Regions from separate parts of the Neobacillus sp. NPDC093127 genome, predicted to be linked through region 3. Evidence: riboswitches for the same ligand, from Rfam matches in the RefSeq annotation. Region 3 holds a riboswitch; each other region holds the start of a gene.
The links. A riboswitch is a leader RNA that binds a small molecule or an ion and turns the genes downstream of it on or off. The one in region 3 is predicted to bind S-adenosylmethionine.
Positions count from the first base shown of each region.

Region 1 (4,106 bases), on a different contig from region 3:
GGGCCGAGAGCCCCCATCCTGTCCCGAAATATAGAGTAGATTTATTTCAATTAAATAAAAAGATATTCCTTCTTTCCAACAGTAGAATAATTCTGCACCAAAACCCTCCTAATCGTCTTCATCGAATCCACTACCTGGAACCAGTCATGAACCAAAACCGTGGTAATCTTTATATCCGGAAAAAGCAGCTTTAATTCCTCCACACCCCGCAAAATAGCGTGATCAAGCAGTTCCTCGTGTTCACAAATCGCGCATACAAGTTTCCTATCAACAACACTCGTCTTAAGTGAGTGGCAAACAGCGCAAAGGGGTCCCTTCTTAAGTTGTGCATAGGTATATGGCGGAAGCTTGTCATACGGAAGAACAATTTGATGCATAGAGACTAAGTGATCAGCCAGCTTTTTGTGAGACCCATTTAACCGTGATGGTCGCATATTCAACTTTTTCATAAAACGATTGAGCTGGTTAGGATAAATTATTGGTTTATTTAGAGGGGCCTGAAAACAATGGAATTCGGGGTTAACAAAAACAACATATGCCTCGATCGGAATTCGATACCCATAATGCTGTAGCATCTGACGGAGTAAGGACTCACCTCGTTCAAGCTGCTGCAGTGGATTCTTAATTTCCTTTTCTTTTTTGGAAAGTGTATAGAACCTGTTATTTTCAAAATAATAGTCACCTTCATAATTTTTAACCTCAAAATAAAATAAAGGTTCTTGTGTAAGCATTAATGAATCAATTTGAAATTTACTGCCGTTTGATTCAAGCAACAAGTCATTTAACATATAGTTTTGACATTGAAGTTTTTCTGTCAATGAGTCAAACATAATCTCACCCTCATAACCCTTTTCGAGATAATGAAAGCGCTGTTTGTACTTTTCATCCAAAGACATTCGGGCGATTAGGATTCCTAGAATAATTGCTTCAACTGGTTTAGAACGAGATTTATAACTCATATTCCACTTCCTTTCTAATTTCATTTTATAAAATATCCACACATAATCAGCAATCATATTTGAATACTTTTCAACACTTTACCTAAAAGTTGTATTAAAGCATTCTCATTAAAAAAAGAAACGGCAGCCCCCGTCCCAAAATTTAATAAGATACGACATATTTCTCGGGAAATTTCAAAAAAACTGCCAAATTGCACAGGAAATTGTCGAGTGATAATGAAAGGATTCCGCCATTTCTTGCTGAATAAGTAATGTAATAGTGACAAGACCGGAGTGGTGGAAATGATGAATGTGGTAGAAGCATTTCTAGCAAAAATCAAAGACCAGGGGCATGTCCTGCCCTTATTTCTTCATGCTGATTTACAAATTAACCTAAGATGTGTGGGACAGACGATTCAATTAATAATCAAAAATGGCAGCATCATGATCTTGCAAAACTCAGAAGCACAACAGTCAAAATATGAGATTAGCGGATCCCAAAACGCAATGAACCAGCTGCTTAAGGGAACACAAAGGCTGCGGGTTCTTGAACAGCAAGGGCAGCTAAAGGTTTCAGCACCACTGAGAACTACGCTCTTACTAGAATCGATCTTCTTTTTAACAAAAGCAAAGGACCCCGTAAACCTGCAAAAAATAATTTAAACAAACCTATTGACTCGGAATTAATCTTCCTGTAAAGTGTTATTTAAATATTCTATTAATAAAAACAATTTAATAAGCATTCTTATCAAGAGTGGCGGAGGGACTGGCCCTACGATGCCCGGCAACCGGTTATTAACACGGTGCTAAATCCAGCAGAGCAATTTAGCTCTGGAAGATAAGAAGAGAGGCCCCCTCTTCTTATGAAGCAGGGGGTTTTTGTTTATTCATTGTAAAAAAGGAGCGAGAGTAATGAGTGAAAATCAAAAAAAGTATCGTTTTGAAACATTGAGTGTTCATGGAGGATTGTCTCCGGATCCGGTGACTGGTGCTCGTGCTGTTCCGATTTATCAAAACAATGCGTATCAATTCAAAAGCACGGAACATGCTGCCAACTTATTTGCCTTAAAGGAGCCTGGTTACATCTATACCCGGATCCATAATCCGACAACTACCGTTTTTGAAGATAGAGTGGCATTATTAGAAGGCGGCGTTGGTGCACTAGCCGTTGCCAGCGGCATGGCGGCAATCACACTTGCGATTTTAAATATTGCCGAAGCAGGCGATGAAATTGTCTCTGCCTCGAATCTCTATGGCGGAACCTATAATTTATTTGCCGTTACCCTTCCTAAATACGGAATTAACGTGAAATTTGTCAACCCGGATAATCCTGAAAATTTCCGCACGGCGATTACTGAAAAGACAAAAGCGGTTTTCGCTGAAACGATTGGGAATCCGAGCTTACGCGTACTCGATATTGAAAAGGTAGCGGATATTGCTCATGAGGCGGGGGTACCATTAATTATTGACAATACCTTTGCGACACCATATCTTTGCCGGCCAATTGAGTATGGTGCAGACATTGTCGTTCACTCGGCAACAAAATGGCTGTTGGGAAATGGCACGTCAACTGGCGGTGTGATTGTCGATGGCGGGAAGTTTGACTGGAATTCGCCGAAATTCCCTGGTTTCACCACACCAGATGCGAGCTATCATGATCTCGTTTACGCTGAAGCCTTAGGTGCGGTCGCCTATATTATCAAAGCACGCGTCCAGCTATTACGTGACCTGGGACCGGCACTAAGCCCGCAAAATGCTTTCCAGTTCACACTTGGTCTTGAGACACTTCATGTACGGATGAAAGAGCATGTTGCCAATACGAAGGAAGTGGTGGATTACTTAGTTAATCACCCTGCAGTGGAATGGGTTTCATACCCAGGACATCCATCACATCCAGATCATGAATTAGCGCAAAAGTATTTGCCAAAAGGTGCCGGTTCCATGGTTGTCTTTGGGATTAAAGGTGGCAAAGAGGCAGGGGCTAAATTGATTGATGCGATTACGCTCTGGGCCCATGTTGCCAATGTTGGCGATGCGAAAAGCTTAATCATTCACCCGGCAAGCACCACTCATCAGCAATTAGATGCGGAAGGGCTTAAGTCTGCGGGGGTATCAGAGGATTTAATTCGGCTATCCATTGGGATTGAAAATGTCGAGGATTTAATCGAAGATCTCGAATCAGCGATTGAAACAGCAACCGGCTTAGCTTCCCTAAAAACAAATGCCTAAATTCAACTGATATCATTTTCCAAATAAATTCTCGTTGTATAGGAAACCATAGATTCATTTAGGAGTGGATAACTTTGACCAGGTTCTCTGAATCCAGCTCCAGCGCCCTAGCGGCTAATGTCCTTCGCGCTCCGCCCTACGATAAGTCAACATCGGGCAGCGAAGCTCTCCGTGTTTCCTTTATCTCAGTTGGAGCGCTCCAGGCCATACGCCGCTGAGCAGGGCGCTTCCGCTTTTTGTTCTTGACACTGCTTTTTATCCATGATACGATAGCACTCGTAATATCATAACTTAAATAATTTTACGTGTTAATTGAATATAGAATGCTGTAAGCTCTTATCAAGAGAGGTGGAGGGATGTGCCCGATGAAGCCCGGCAACCGTCAATATTTATTATTGAAATGGTGCCAATTCACACAAAGCGATTGCTTTGGGAGATGGGAGAAAGGATTGTTTTAATGATGCCTTTCTGCCTGTGCAGAGAGGCTTTTTATTTTTAAAAAAGGCTGTGTTAAAAGTGAATGTTGATTTCCGTTCCAGGCGCTTCGCTTTCCGCGGGGCGGGCGGTGAGCCTCCTCGGCGCTAAAGCGCCTGCGGGGTCTCACCTGTCCCGCTGCTCCCGCAGGAGTCTCGCGCCTTCCACTCCAATCAACATTGTGCTCAAAATCAACAATATTCTTTAACACAGCCTAAAAAAAGAATCTTTTCTTGATAACAGTCTAACTCTATAAACAAGAATCTGTAAATTGGATAAGAAGCAGGTGATTCAAGTGATATCGATAAAAAACGTCAGTAAAATTTTTCCTTCAAAACAGGGACATTTAAAGGCAGTTGATGATGTAAACCTGGAAATACAAGACGGCGAAATTTTCGGAGTGATTGGATATAGCGGTGCCGGGAAAAGTACGTTAATCCGGATGTTAAATGGACTCGAGCTGCC
Region 1 covers NZ_JBIVOP010000002.1:262,857-266,962, forward strand. The annotation lists gene ACIQCO_RS04455 (nuclease-related domain-containing protein) at 51-959, opposite strand; gene ACIQCO_RS04460 (SCP2 sterol-binding domain-containing protein) at 1,242-1,601, shown strand; SAM riboswitch class I at 1,681-1,783, shown strand; gene ACIQCO_RS04465 (O-acetylhomoserine aminocarboxypropyltransferase/cysteine synthase family protein) at 1,851-3,167, shown strand; SAM riboswitch class I at 3,501-3,610, shown strand; gene ACIQCO_RS04470 (methionine ABC transporter ATP-binding protein) at 3,937-4,106, shown strand, end outside.
Region 1: linked by a shared signal. The riboswitch ahead of ACIQCO_RS04465 (O-acetylhomoserine aminocarboxypropyltransferase/cysteine synthase family protein) and the one ahead of ACIQCO_RS17525 (YezD family protein) in region 3 are both predicted to bind S-adenosylmethionine.

Region 2 (4,106 bases), on a different contig from region 3:
GAATCTAAGCATATCGCAAATGCCGTACAGATTTTTTACGAAACAGCAAAGAAATTAACGGAGGCTTCGTCAAATGATTAATGAAAAAATAAAACAAGCGATACAACAATATAGTGAGGAATTAACAGCCATTCGGAGAAAGCTTCATAGTGAGCCTGAGCTATCTTGGGAAGAAGAAAACACAACCGCTTTTGTCTGCGACTATCTTGAAAATCTAGGAATCTCTTATCGAAGAGCTGTACCAACAGGTGTCATTGCCACAATCGAAGGCGGAAAACCAGGTAAAACAGTAGCATTAAGAGGAGATATGGATGCCTTATCGGTGGAAGAATTGAATAAGGATCTGCCATATGCATCAAAGACAGATGGCAAAATGCATGCATGCGGCCATGACGCCCATACTGCGATGCTCTTGATTGCTGCCAAAGCTTTAAATGAGAGCAAGGAAGAACTGCCAGGCAATGTCCGGTTATTGTTCCAGCCTGCTGAAGAGGTAGCGGAAGGTGCTAAAGCATTCGTAAAACAAGGGGCTGTTGACGGAGTGGATAACGTTTTCGGTATTCATATTTGGTCACAAATGCCTACAAACAAGGTTTCTTGTCCAGCGGGGCCATCCTTTGCGTCAGCGGATCTTTTTACGGTAACTTTCAAAGGAAGAGGCGGACATGGTGCACTGCCGCATGCTTGTATTGATGCAGCGATTGTAGCTTCATCGTTTGTGATGAATGTACAAACAATTGTTTCGAGAACGGTTGATACCCTAAATCCTGCTGTTCTTACCGTTGGGAAAATGACAGTCGGTACCCGCTTCAATGTTATTGCAGAAAATGCGGTAATTGAGGGAACTGTCCGCTGCTTCGACCCTCAAACTAGAGACCATATTGAAGCGCAGCTCAAGCATTATGCAGAACAGGCCGCGGCTATGTACGGTGCAACGGTAAAAGTGGATTATATCCGCGGTACTCAGGCTGTTAATAACGATGAGTACAGTGCTAAATTGGTTCAAAAAGTGGCCGCAGAAGCATTTGGCGCAGATGCTGTCTATTTTGAAAAGCCGACAATGGGCGGTGAGGATTTCAGCGAATATATGGCTGAAGTACCTGGCAGCTTCGCTCTTGTGGGCAGCGGCAACCCTGAAAAAGATACAGAGTGGGCGCACCATCATGGTAAATTCAACATCGACGAAGACGCACTCGTTACCGGTGCGGAATTATACGCGCAATATGCTTGGGCTTATTTAACTGAATAAAGCTGATGCCTGACCCCGCGCATCGGGGGTCAGGCACCATTTTCAATTTCTCATCGAGCTTGTATTATCTAAAACAAGCCCCACTTTAGCCCCAAACACTTTCAGCAATAGCAATGACGTGTTTTATCTTATTCCATTGATCTTCTTCGGTTAATTTGTTGCCTTCCTCGGTACTTGCAAACCCGCATTGAGGACTTAAGGATAAGTTTTCTAAAGGAATAGAATGGCTTGCTTCTTTAATTCTTTCTTTAATCGTATCAGGGTTTTCTAGTTCCGGGAATTTAGAAGTTATTAATCCTAGTACAACTGTTTGGTCAGCGCGTTTAAACCTTTTTAATGGTTCAAAATCCCCCGAGCGGCCGTCATCATATTCTAAGAAGAGTCCATCTACCTTTAAATCAGCAAATATGGCATCAGAGATCTGATCGTAACCGCCGCTAGTTATATATGTAGACCTGAAGTTTCCACGGCAAATATGCATCGTGATAACCATATCTTCAGGTTTTTTAGAAATGGCTTCATTTAAACAGCGTACTCTTGTTTCGATGATATCCTGTACTCCCATATTAAGTTTTTCAACGACTGCTTGAATCCGTTCTTCCGAAACAAAATCAATCCAAGAAGTATCATCTAATTGTAAATATCGGCACCCTGCGTCATAGAAGGCTTGAATGGATTTTTGGTAAGCCGCAACTGTATCATGAAAGAACTGTTCGCTGTTATCGTTATAATATTCATCCCCCTGAATTCTAGTAAATAACATATTAGGGCTTGGAATCGAGAACTTAGCCACTTGACCGCCATCGCCATAGCGGTCGACTGCCTGTTTTAAGAACTTGAAATGTTCTAACATATAATGATCATTGAAGTCTACTTTACCAACGACTTTAATGGCTTTATTTTTAGTTTTCGCTCCTTGGAAGTTACTAATATATTCCGTTTCAAACTCTTCTACGCCATCTAAGCCTGATAAGAAATCGAAGTGCCACCATGAACGTCTAAACTCACCGTCAGTGATGGAGTTAAGGCCAACTTCGATTTGTTTTTGAACAAGTTTCTCAATTTCTTGATCCTCTATCTTCTTTAAGGTATCTTTATCAATTTCTCCTTTTGCAAAAGCTTTTCTTGCCTCTTTAATTGGTTCTGTTCTTAAAAAGCTGCCTACATGATCGGCTTTAAATGGTGCTTTCACTGCTGTCTTTGTCATGTAAAATTCCTTCTTTCTTTAATAATTTGGCGGTGTTAAAAGTGAATGTTGATTTCCGTTCCAGGCGCTTCGCTTTCCGCGGGGCGGGCGGTGAGCCTCCTCGGCGCTAAAGCGCCTGCGGGGTCTCACCTGTCCCGCTGCTCCCGCAGGAGTCTCGCGCCTTCCACTCCAATCAACATTGTGATCAAAATCAACAATATTCTTTAACACAGCCAACAATTAAAAAACCTCTTCTCACAAATAAGAAGAGGAAATCATTATCGGCACTGGTTCTCTTCTTATCTTCAAGCAAATCGCTCCTGGAATTGGCACAGTACTAACGTAAGTCTGCTGCCGAGGTATCGCGGGGCCAGTCCCTCCACCTCTCTTGATAAGAGTTTTCTAAACTATTTAATTATTAATTACCTTACATTCGTTTTACTATTCTGTCAAATAGGAAGTAAATCATGACATCAAAAATCAAAAGGTAAAACTCTGTAAAATCCAGTAAATTGAAAAGAATGATTTAAACCAGCTTACTTTGTCTAAAATGGTAGAGAGGTGATTTGATGAAATTTCTATTAATCTTCGGAAGTATTTTTGCACCAGGTCTCATGTTCTTTGTGATGAAAATCAAGCCTAAATTACGTGTGGTTTTTAATATATGCGCCATTGTATCTGCACTAGTTTTTGGGAATATTTCCTCTCTCGCCATTTACGAGATTATTAAAGATAAAACCGTATTCATGACCAATATCCATGGTATATTCCTAAATCCACTTTTCTTACTAACGGGTTCCTATTTGGGTATATATTTTATCAATCGAATGGTGCTATGGATGGTAGATGAAATATAGAGAACAGTGTCTTAATACTTTTGCCTGAGCCCCGATGCCTTAACGCTTTAACACACTGGGGGTCAGGCATCGGTTTTCCAGAAAAGTACCAATCGATGGATATGGGAATTGGAACCCAAACCTGAAAAAAGGTGAAAGAAAGCTGTCCAAAGTCCCCGCTTTCACAGAAGTAAATTTTAAACATAAGATGGATTACAGAAAAGAATGAGAATGAAGGGGAGGACTATGGAGTGCCTTCAGTCATTAATTTAGGAATATTTAATGTCAACTCTCCACAGGCCAGCTCAGCCATCTTTATTGGTGAATCAATTGTTACCGGGATGGACGCCAATAGAAAATATAATTTAGGCTTTGGGGGTATTTATGGAATTGGAAACGTGCAGGCCGGAAACTTAGCCAATAATCTAGATAGCTTTGAGGTTATTGACGGGGCAATCTTTGACAATGATATTAAACCAAATCTTGGTGCGAATATATAATATTTAAGCGATATTCCCCAAAATATTCCCTTTGCCCCGTTCTGGAAAGAAGAAAAAAACAACAAACCCATATTTTAACTGGGGTTTGTTGTTTTTTTGGTCCTGGCATTTTCTTCCGCTTGTTCTTGTTTGATTCCCTTCTTTTTCTTCGGCACACGCTCGTAATTGGTTAATGAGGCAGTAGCATGATCAAAGGTGTTCCGATCTCCGTGGATATTCCCTAAGCCCTGGTTATGTTTTTTGCTGCTTTTAAAGTCTTCAATAAAATTGTTTCCGATACTAAAGCAAGAAGCCTCTTCAATGGTCCCGATTTTGATGGTCCCGATATGAAAGGT
Region 2 covers NZ_JBIVOP010000025.1:38,016-42,121, reverse strand. The annotation lists gene ACIQCO_RS24200 (Zn-dependent hydrolase) at 1-81, shown strand, start outside; gene ACIQCO_RS24195 (amidohydrolase) at 74-1,249, shown strand; gene ACIQCO_RS24190 (5-methyltetrahydropteroyltriglutamate--homocysteine S-methyltransferase) at 1,335-2,456, opposite strand; SAM riboswitch class I at 2,732-2,833, opposite strand; gene ACIQCO_RS24185 (transposase) at 3,005-3,292, shown strand; gene ACIQCO_RS24180 (hypothetical protein) at 3,523-3,771, shown strand; gene ACIQCO_RS24175 (hypothetical protein) at 3,846-4,106, opposite strand, start outside.
Region 2: linked by a shared signal. The riboswitch ahead of ACIQCO_RS24190 (5-methyltetrahydropteroyltriglutamate--homocysteine S-methyltransferase) and the one ahead of ACIQCO_RS17525 (YezD family protein) in region 3 are both predicted to bind S-adenosylmethionine.

Region 3 (4,106 bases):
TTACTTCGTCGTTCTTTCTGCCATTTCCTCATGTCTTTAAACGATTTGTTGTTTGATACATTATCTAAATTAGCATATTTCACCATCATCCACTCACCTTGATTTTCTCTCTAAAATCTATCATTAGGAAGAGTATAGCAAAATACCCAAGCAATCATCAAAAATTTGGTGCCGGACGAATGTTCATGAGGATAAATCAGCCACTATTTGGAAAACTATTGGTAATTAATTTGTTTTGAAGGTGGCCTTTTATGGATAACTATAAGAATGATAATACCGCCAAACGTTATAAGGCCCATGTTAGCATACTTGGTACAACGCTTATTCATTTACGCAATCCTTATATCATTGCCTGGTGGTCAGCCGCTTTCCCTGGATTTGGACATATGCTGTTGTCAAAATATCTTAGGGGATATGCCTTATTTATTTGGGAAGTGGTTATCAATATTAAAGCGCATGTGAACCTTGCCATGATTTACTCATTTCAAGGAAATATAGCCATGACAAAAGAAGTATTGGATACAAGATGGTTACTCATGTATATTCCCGTTTATCTATTTGGAATTTGGGATAGTTATCGAACCACAGTTGACTTGAACAAGGGGTTTATTTTAGCGGATCATGAAGACCACCGTTTCAACTCATTTAGCTTAGGACCAGGGGAGGTAAATTATTTAGATAATAGAAACCCCTTGATGGCCGTCATCTGGTCACTATTTGTGCCTGGGCTAGGGCAGCTTTATATCCATAGAATTTTGACCGCGTTCTTTGTCATCGTTTGGGTAGTCGTCTTTTTTTATCAATCACATGCCCTTGAAGCGATTTCTTTTTTATTCCTAGGAAAAATAAAAGAGGCTACCACTATTTTAAATCCAGAATGGCTATTATTCCTTCCTTCTCACTATGGGTTTTCCGCCTTCGATGCTTATATGAATTCGATTGAAAATAATAAACTGTTTGAAAAAGAACAAAGGAAATATTTAATGGAACATTACCAATCAACAGGTTTCCGAATACTAAAAGGACAAAAAGTGAAGTGATGATGTGCAGCTCTTTTCCACTTTTGAAAATCAGCCGGGCCTAGAAATGGCGATATCTACTTTGGAGAAAAACGGTATTAAAAAACAAGATATATTTGCTGTTCCCCTCGATAATCGGCAAGAGGAGCGTAAAGTTTTCGATACGCTTCACCGTTCGGACGGAACCTCACTAATCGATATTGGCATGGCTCTTGCCACCGCATTTTCTGTGATAGGAGCAAGTATCGGGTTTAAATTATCGTGGGGTCCCATTTACTGGGGACTTATCGGAGCATTTATCGGATTTGTAATAGGATTTGCCATTAGACTTTTAACCGAAGTAGTTTTAAAAAAGAAAAAAAGACTATTAAAAGGAAAGCAATCAGAAGTTATTCTTATTATTGATTGCAAAGAATCACAGTCTGAATTAGTAGAGAACATTCTTTGGAGTCATTTTGCGTTAGGGGTAGCTAAAGTAAAAAATACATGAACCTCTAAACAGTAGACATCTTGGGTACAACCCGCATAGTCCAATTTTAACAACTTCCCCCCAATTTGAATAAAAATAAACGAATGAGGGGGAGGGGGAATGATCCTCTACTCCCTTTCACAGTTTTAGGGGGGGAAACATTTGAAAATCGAGTACGAATATACCTTCGGGTTACCAAGGGGCATTGTATGGAGGGACTTAAAGGATGAAAACATCCTTAGGAACTCGCTGCCAGGCTGTAAGTCATTCGTAGAAAAGTCAAACGGATGTTACCAAGCTGAACTCGAGATTAGTATAGGCCCGATTAAAGATCTTTTCATTTTTGAAATACGGCGGGAAAAAGAAAAATCACCTGCCTTTTATCGCTTGCTTGTGAAAGGAAAAGGGAATCTTGGCGAGATTGATACTACAGCCGATATCATGATTGAAGAATCCCATGGCGTATCCAAGTTAACCTTTAGCACTGATGCTCAGGTAACTGGTGCGCTTTCTCTAGCAGGAGAGCGCATATTAGCGGCAGGTGCGAAAAAGAGTTTGGAAAGTTTTTTTCAAAAGATGGAGAAGGAAATAAAGAGGCGGCTTTATCAATTGAAAAGGGATAGCGGTTAAAAAACGGGTCCATTTCCCCCGCTGTGGAGTGGGGGAGTGGTACCAGCTAGTTGTTTTTCCATACCCTAAGCACATAGCCCCCACAGCCGCATTGATCGATAAATTTGCTTTTAATGCTATCACCAAAATATAAGGCCAGCGCCCCTGTTAAATAATCATTAGGATTTCCGAAATCTGCCGGTGTGACGATATTGACATAAAACCCCTTTGAAGTATTCGCAATTGCGTCAATAGCATCCTTTACAATCAATTCAACATCATTTTCATAATCCTCATGTTCAAGTGAAACAGACCAATTCTTGTCCATAAAACTCACCTCTTACCATTATTATAAAAGGAATGGGAAGTTTAGTTGGTGATATGTATCACGAATAAACCACATGTATACCTATTTCAATATATTAAATTCCCCGATCCTTCTGATATTTCATTAACAGAGTCCGTCCCTACAGCGAATTAACACTTTAATTTGTCAGAGAACTAGACCCCTTAAAAAGAATTTTTATAATATTTAGTTTTCCTATTTACATTAAACCTATTGGTATGATAGGATTAATTTCAATAATCATTCAATTCTTATCAAGAGTGGCTGAGGGACTGGTCCAATGAAGCCCGGCAACCTGCAAAGCAAGGTGCTAATTCCAGCAAAATGACCTTCATTTTGGGAGATAAGGTGTTAAACAGTGGTAGTTCTAACGCCTTTCCTTGATGGGAAAGACGTTTTTTTTTGAAAGGAGACGAATCAATCTGAAGGCAGATGAAAAGGAAGAACTAATCGCACATCTCGAGAAAATGATGGAGACCTTAAAATTTGGCTCGATCACGTTAGTTGTCCAGGATGGCAAAATTGTTCAAATTGAGAAAAATGAAAAGATTCGTCTTCAATCGTATAAGCATCGCTGACTAGACAAACTAGAGGCGGTCTTCACTTTATCAAAGTGGAAGACTGCCTTTTTTTGTTGAATTTCGGACGGAGCAAGTATTTTTCAGACAGTATGAGCGATTGCGAAAGTTGAAACTCAAGTTAGTTTTTAGTAAATAAGGAGGCATTGAGCCATGAATGAAGCAATAACGTATCAAAATTGGCAGCAAATATCTGATACTTTCCCAATCGTGGATGAAACCAAGGGTGCCCATTCTGTGCTGGAGTGGGCCTACCGGGCTTACCCTTCCGAAGAAATTGTCTATGCGTCCAGTTTCGGGGCTGAAGCGATTGTTTTGATTGACCTAATCCAGCAAATTCAACCGGATGCCCGGATTGTTTTTTTAGATACGGAACTGCATTTCCCAGAAACATATGAGGTCATTGACAAGATTGAAGCTCGATTCCCGTCGTTAAGGATTGAGCGAAAACAGCCGAAGTTAAGTCTCGATGAACAAGCGGAACAATATGGTTCGGCGTTATGGAAGACTGATCCTAACCAGTGCTGCAATATTCGCAAGGTTATTCCGTTAAGGGAAACATTAACGGGAAAACAAGCGTGGATCTCGGGTCTTCGGAGGGAACAGTCTCCGTCAAGAGCAAGCACTGAATTTCTTAATAAAGATGAAAAATTCAGGAATATCAAAATCTGTCCTTTGATTCACTGGACATGGGATGAGGTTTGGGGCTACATCAGGAGACATGAGCTCCCGTACAACACCCTGCATGACCATCAATATCCAAGCATTGGCTGTTTTCCTTGTACCCAACCGGCTCCAGTTGATGGTGACTCACGAGCGGGACGCTGGGTTGGAATCGGCAAAACGGAGTGTGGCTTACACACCAAATAGGGAGGGCTAAAGCGTTGCTTACAATCATTGCGATAACAATTGGGTTATTTTTTGCCATAAATATTGGGGCCAGTGGTGCGGCGGCTTCGATGGGAATCGCCTATGGAGCCGGTGTCGTGAAAAAACGGCTGGCCTTGCTGCTGTGCAGTATCGCTGTGTTCCTTGGTGCTTGGCTTGGCGGCGGTGAAGTAGTCAAAACGATCGGAAGCGGGATT
Region 3 covers NZ_JBIVOP010000013.1:46,136-50,241, reverse strand. The annotation lists gene ACIQCO_RS17550 (MBL fold metallo-hydrolase) at 1-89, opposite strand, end outside; gene ACIQCO_RS17545 (hypothetical protein) at 252-1,040, shown strand; gene ACIQCO_RS17540 (hypothetical protein) at 1,045-1,509, shown strand; gene ACIQCO_RS17535 (SRPBCC family protein) at 1,651-2,118, shown strand; gene ACIQCO_RS17530 (CGCGG family putative rSAM-modified RiPP protein) at 2,165-2,425, opposite strand; SAM riboswitch class I at 2,692-2,793, shown strand; gene ACIQCO_RS17525 (YezD family protein) at 2,866-3,021, shown strand; gene ACIQCO_RS17520 (phosphoadenylyl-sulfate reductase) at 3,175-3,891, shown strand; gene ACIQCO_RS17515 (sulfate permease) at 3,906-4,106, shown strand, end outside.

Region 4 (4,106 bases), on a different contig from region 3:
CAGCCAATTCAAAGGATAGGACAGCTCCCGGACCACCCGCTTGATCCTTCTGAATCTGATATTGTGGATGACTGACAAGGCCAGGATAATATACTTTTTCAACGAGCGGATGAGCATCTAAAAATTCTGCTAGCTTAAGAGCTGATTTTTGCGATTGTTCCAAACGAACGTGAAGTGTCTTTATCCCTCTTAAAACAAGCCAGGCATCTTGAACTCCGAGGATGGCCCCGAACCCATTTTGCAAAAAGCCTAATCGTTTAGCCAAATCTTCGTCCTTCACGACGGCAAGTCCTGCTACCACGTCACTATGCCCTGATAGAAATTTGGTCGCACTATGGAGGACAACATCAACTCCTAACGCCAACGGTTTTTGCAGGGCAGGGGTAAGGAACGTATTATCGAGATAAGTGATCGCATCGATTTCCTTCGCTAACTCACAAATGGCTCCAATGTCCGTGACTTTCATTAATGGGTTAGAGGGTGTCTCCATATAAAAAGCTTTTGTATTTGGTTGAATCGCCTGCTTTACTGCGTCTAAATCTGTCATATCGACAAATGTATGGTCAATTCCTAACCGAGGAAGAACTTGTGAAACCATCCGGAACGTTCCGCCATAAACATCTTCGGTAATAACAATATGGTCTCCTGCTGAAAGCAGAAGGAATGCCGTCGAAATCGCGGCCATACCTGAAGAAAAGGCAAATCCTTTTAACCCGCCCTCGAGTTCCGCAATTACATCCTCCAGTGCTTCCCTTGTCGGATTTAAACTGCGGCCATAATCGTACTTGCCAAACTGATCGAAATCAGATTGGTGGAAGGTAGAGGCATGTTGGATTGGTACACTTACAGCCCCTGTAGTTGGATCGACCTTGTGCTGATTATGAAGGAGTTTTGTTTGAAAGCTATATTCAACACGTGCCATTAGGCAATCACCCCTTCTTTCATTTTAGCAAAAGCAAGATCCAGATCTTGGATTAAATCACCGGCATCCTCGATTCCAACGGAAAAACGTAATAAACAATTGTCGACTCCTTGCTGAAGGCGAATTTCTTCAGGAATATCGGCATGGGTTTGCGTTGCCGGATAGGTAATCAAACTCTCCGTGCCGCCAAGGCTTTCAGCAAAAGTTATCAGAGCGATATTTTGAAGAAATGGATTTACCCAAGCTTCTTCTTTCAATCGGAATGACACCATTCCTCCCTTACCAGGATAAAGAACATCTGCAACACTTTCATGGTTGGAAAGGTATTCGACAACCGCCTTTGCATTTTTCTCATGGCGTTCCATCCGAAGCGCTAATGTTTTCATCCCGCGCATTAACACCCAAGCATCAAACGGACTTAACACACCGCCGGCCCCGTTATGATGAAGGGCTAAACCTTCACAAATCTCTTTTCCTTTGGCAACGATAAGGCCCGCCAGCACATCATTATGGCCGCCTAAATATTTTGTTGCGCTATGGATGACAATATCGGCTCCAAGCAGGATGGGCTGCTGCAATAACGGAGTATAAAAGGTGTTGTCTACGATCAGCAAAGCACCGCGCCTCTTAGCAATTTCTGAGATCGCGGCAATATCTGCCTGCTGCATCAGGGGATTTGTGGGGGTCTCTAGAAAGATGGCCTTTGTGGAAGGGGTAATTCTCCGTTCGACCTCTTCCGGACAACAGGTATTCACATATTGCGTCTTTAAGCCCCACTTCTTAAAACCTTGTTCTAACAAACGATAGGTGCCGCCATATAAATCTTCGCTCACTAACCATTCATCACCAGATTGGAACAAAGAAAGCACCGTGAAAATGGCAGCCATACCTGAACTGCAGGCAAATCCTTGTTCACCGTTTTCTAAATCAGCAATTGCCTTTTCAAGAATTTGTCTTGTAGGGTTTCCAGTCCGAATATAATCAAAGCCAGTCGATTGCCCAATTCCCGCGTGGCGATAGGCTGTTGAAAAATATATCGGCGGATTCACCGTTCCAGTCACAGTTTCACTGCGATTTCCAATTTGGGCAAGTTTCGTTTCAATTTTGTACATGGATGCACTCTCCTTTAATGATGGGAATGGTTAATCGCGAGCGACTCCGCTTTTCCAATAGAAAAAGCCTTCTATAAGAAGAAGGCTTTTGTAAATACTACAAAAAAGTCATTCTTCTTATCTCGCAAATTAGCAAACTAATTTGCAGGACTTAGCACCTTTTCAATGGACAAGCCATTGATGGTTGCTGAGGCGTCGCAGGGCCATTCCCTCAACCTCTCTTGATAAGAAATCATTTATTTAGATTATTTATAAAATTTACTACATTGAAAGCGGTGTGTCAATCTGTTTTAATCAAACTTATTGTTTTTTTCCCAGTTTTTAAATTTAATAAAATTTATATATTCGATAAAATCTTCTTTATTCATTCCTTCGATAATAGCCTTTTCGATTATTCCCTGCCACTCTTTGTCCAGAAGTTCCTTCCCGTTTGCATTCCACTGTGATTCTAATTGATTGATTCCAGTCAATAAATATTCAATTGAAACATGTAATGGTTTGGCAATCTTCATTAGAAAATGAATAGATGGATTTTTATTAAGACTCCGCTCGATGTTGCTTAAATAAGATTTAGAGACATTGGCAAGGTCAGCAAGTTCTGTAAGGGTATATCCCTTTTGCTCTCGTACTTCTTTAATTCGTGTTCCAATCATAGGCTTCTCCTTTTAAACAAATTTTAATGTGTATGTATAAATGATTGCATAAGGATCAGTTGCAGAATACTCGAATAAATTTAATGAAACTATGTCACATTACTGATATTATAAACCACAAATCGTTCTTTTTAAAGAATTAATTTATTGGGTTAAGATAAATTTTAATAAACAGATATATTTTGCTAGTGCGTAAATATTATATAGAGGAAACATACATCCAATTACTTCGCTAAAATTCAAGGATGACACAGATTTTTTAAAAACTTAATCCATTAATAATTATTGAAATGTAATAATAATAATGAATTGACTTGTTCTATATAAAGAATTAATATAAGGGTATACAGATTATCGGCTTAGTTATTCATGCAAAATTATTCCTGGTAAAGGCAATCTTTTTTTGCTTGCTTGTTCTTTATGAAGGACAATGCGTTCTTTAAAATATAATTTTGGTGACGCCTTCTTACCGCTATCAATGAAGGCACTCGGTCATACTGTGGGTTTATAACCTTAGACGCTAGTCGTCAAGAGTGTGATGTGAGGAGGGGTTAGATGCCCCAAACCAATTGATTAATGGTTTTGATGATAATGGCTAAGAAAGCCGCTATAATCAAAGCTTTTAATCTTTTTATCATTAATAGAAATTAAAGGAGCGAGAAAATGACCTATCGGCAAAGGATGTCTATGTTCTTTTTGGTAGATTCTTGTATTGTCACATCAGCCATTTTTATCAGCAGGTTCTTGGTCGATGCTTCTTATGTCTTTCATGTTCCAATGATGGTCCTCACGCTATCCATCTTGACTAGCCATCACTTTTTTTCGTTAGTTTTTAAGCTGTATAAAAAGGCGTGGGAGTATGCTAGTGTCGGAGAATTAGTAATTATCGTTAAAATTGTGACATCTTCCATACTTTTGACAGGATTATTGACGCAGCTGCTCCTCCATGAGATCCCCTTTAGGCTTCTGGGGGTAACGTGGTCAGTTAATATCTTGTTAATTGGCGGTTCTCGGTTTTGCTGGAGGGTGTACCGCGATTCCTTTATGAAAAGAAATCAGAATAAAAAAAGAACACTCATTGTTGGGGCTGGTTCAGCTGGAGCAATGGTGGCCAGGCAGCTGTTAAAAAGTCAAGAGGCCCATCTTCTTCCTGTAGGATTTATTGATGATGATATGAATAAACAAAAATTAGATATTTTAGGAATCCCGGTCCTCGGCGGGGTAAGTACGATAGAAGAGAAAGTTCAAGATTTGCAAATCGAGAACATTATTATTGCCATCCCTTCTTTAAGTAGAAAAGAGTTAAATATTATTTTTCAAGAATGTGCAAAGACTTCTGCAAAAACGCAAATACTCCCGATGCTTGAGGATTTAGTAACAGGACGGATATCTGTTAGTCAGTTTCGTGATGTCCAAGTG
Region 4 covers NZ_JBIVOP010000002.1:337,860-341,965, forward strand. The annotation lists gene metC (cystathionine beta-lyase) at 1-922, opposite strand, end outside; gene ACIQCO_RS04865 (methionine biosynthesis PLP-dependent protein) at 922-2,034, opposite strand; SAM riboswitch class I at 2,149-2,265, opposite strand; gene ACIQCO_RS04870 (helix-turn-helix domain-containing protein) at 2,325-2,687, opposite strand; gene ACIQCO_RS04875 (polysaccharide biosynthesis protein) at 3,351-4,106, shown strand, end outside.
Region 4: linked by a shared signal. The riboswitch ahead of ACIQCO_RS04865 (methionine biosynthesis PLP-dependent protein) and the one ahead of ACIQCO_RS17525 (YezD family protein) in region 3 are both predicted to bind S-adenosylmethionine.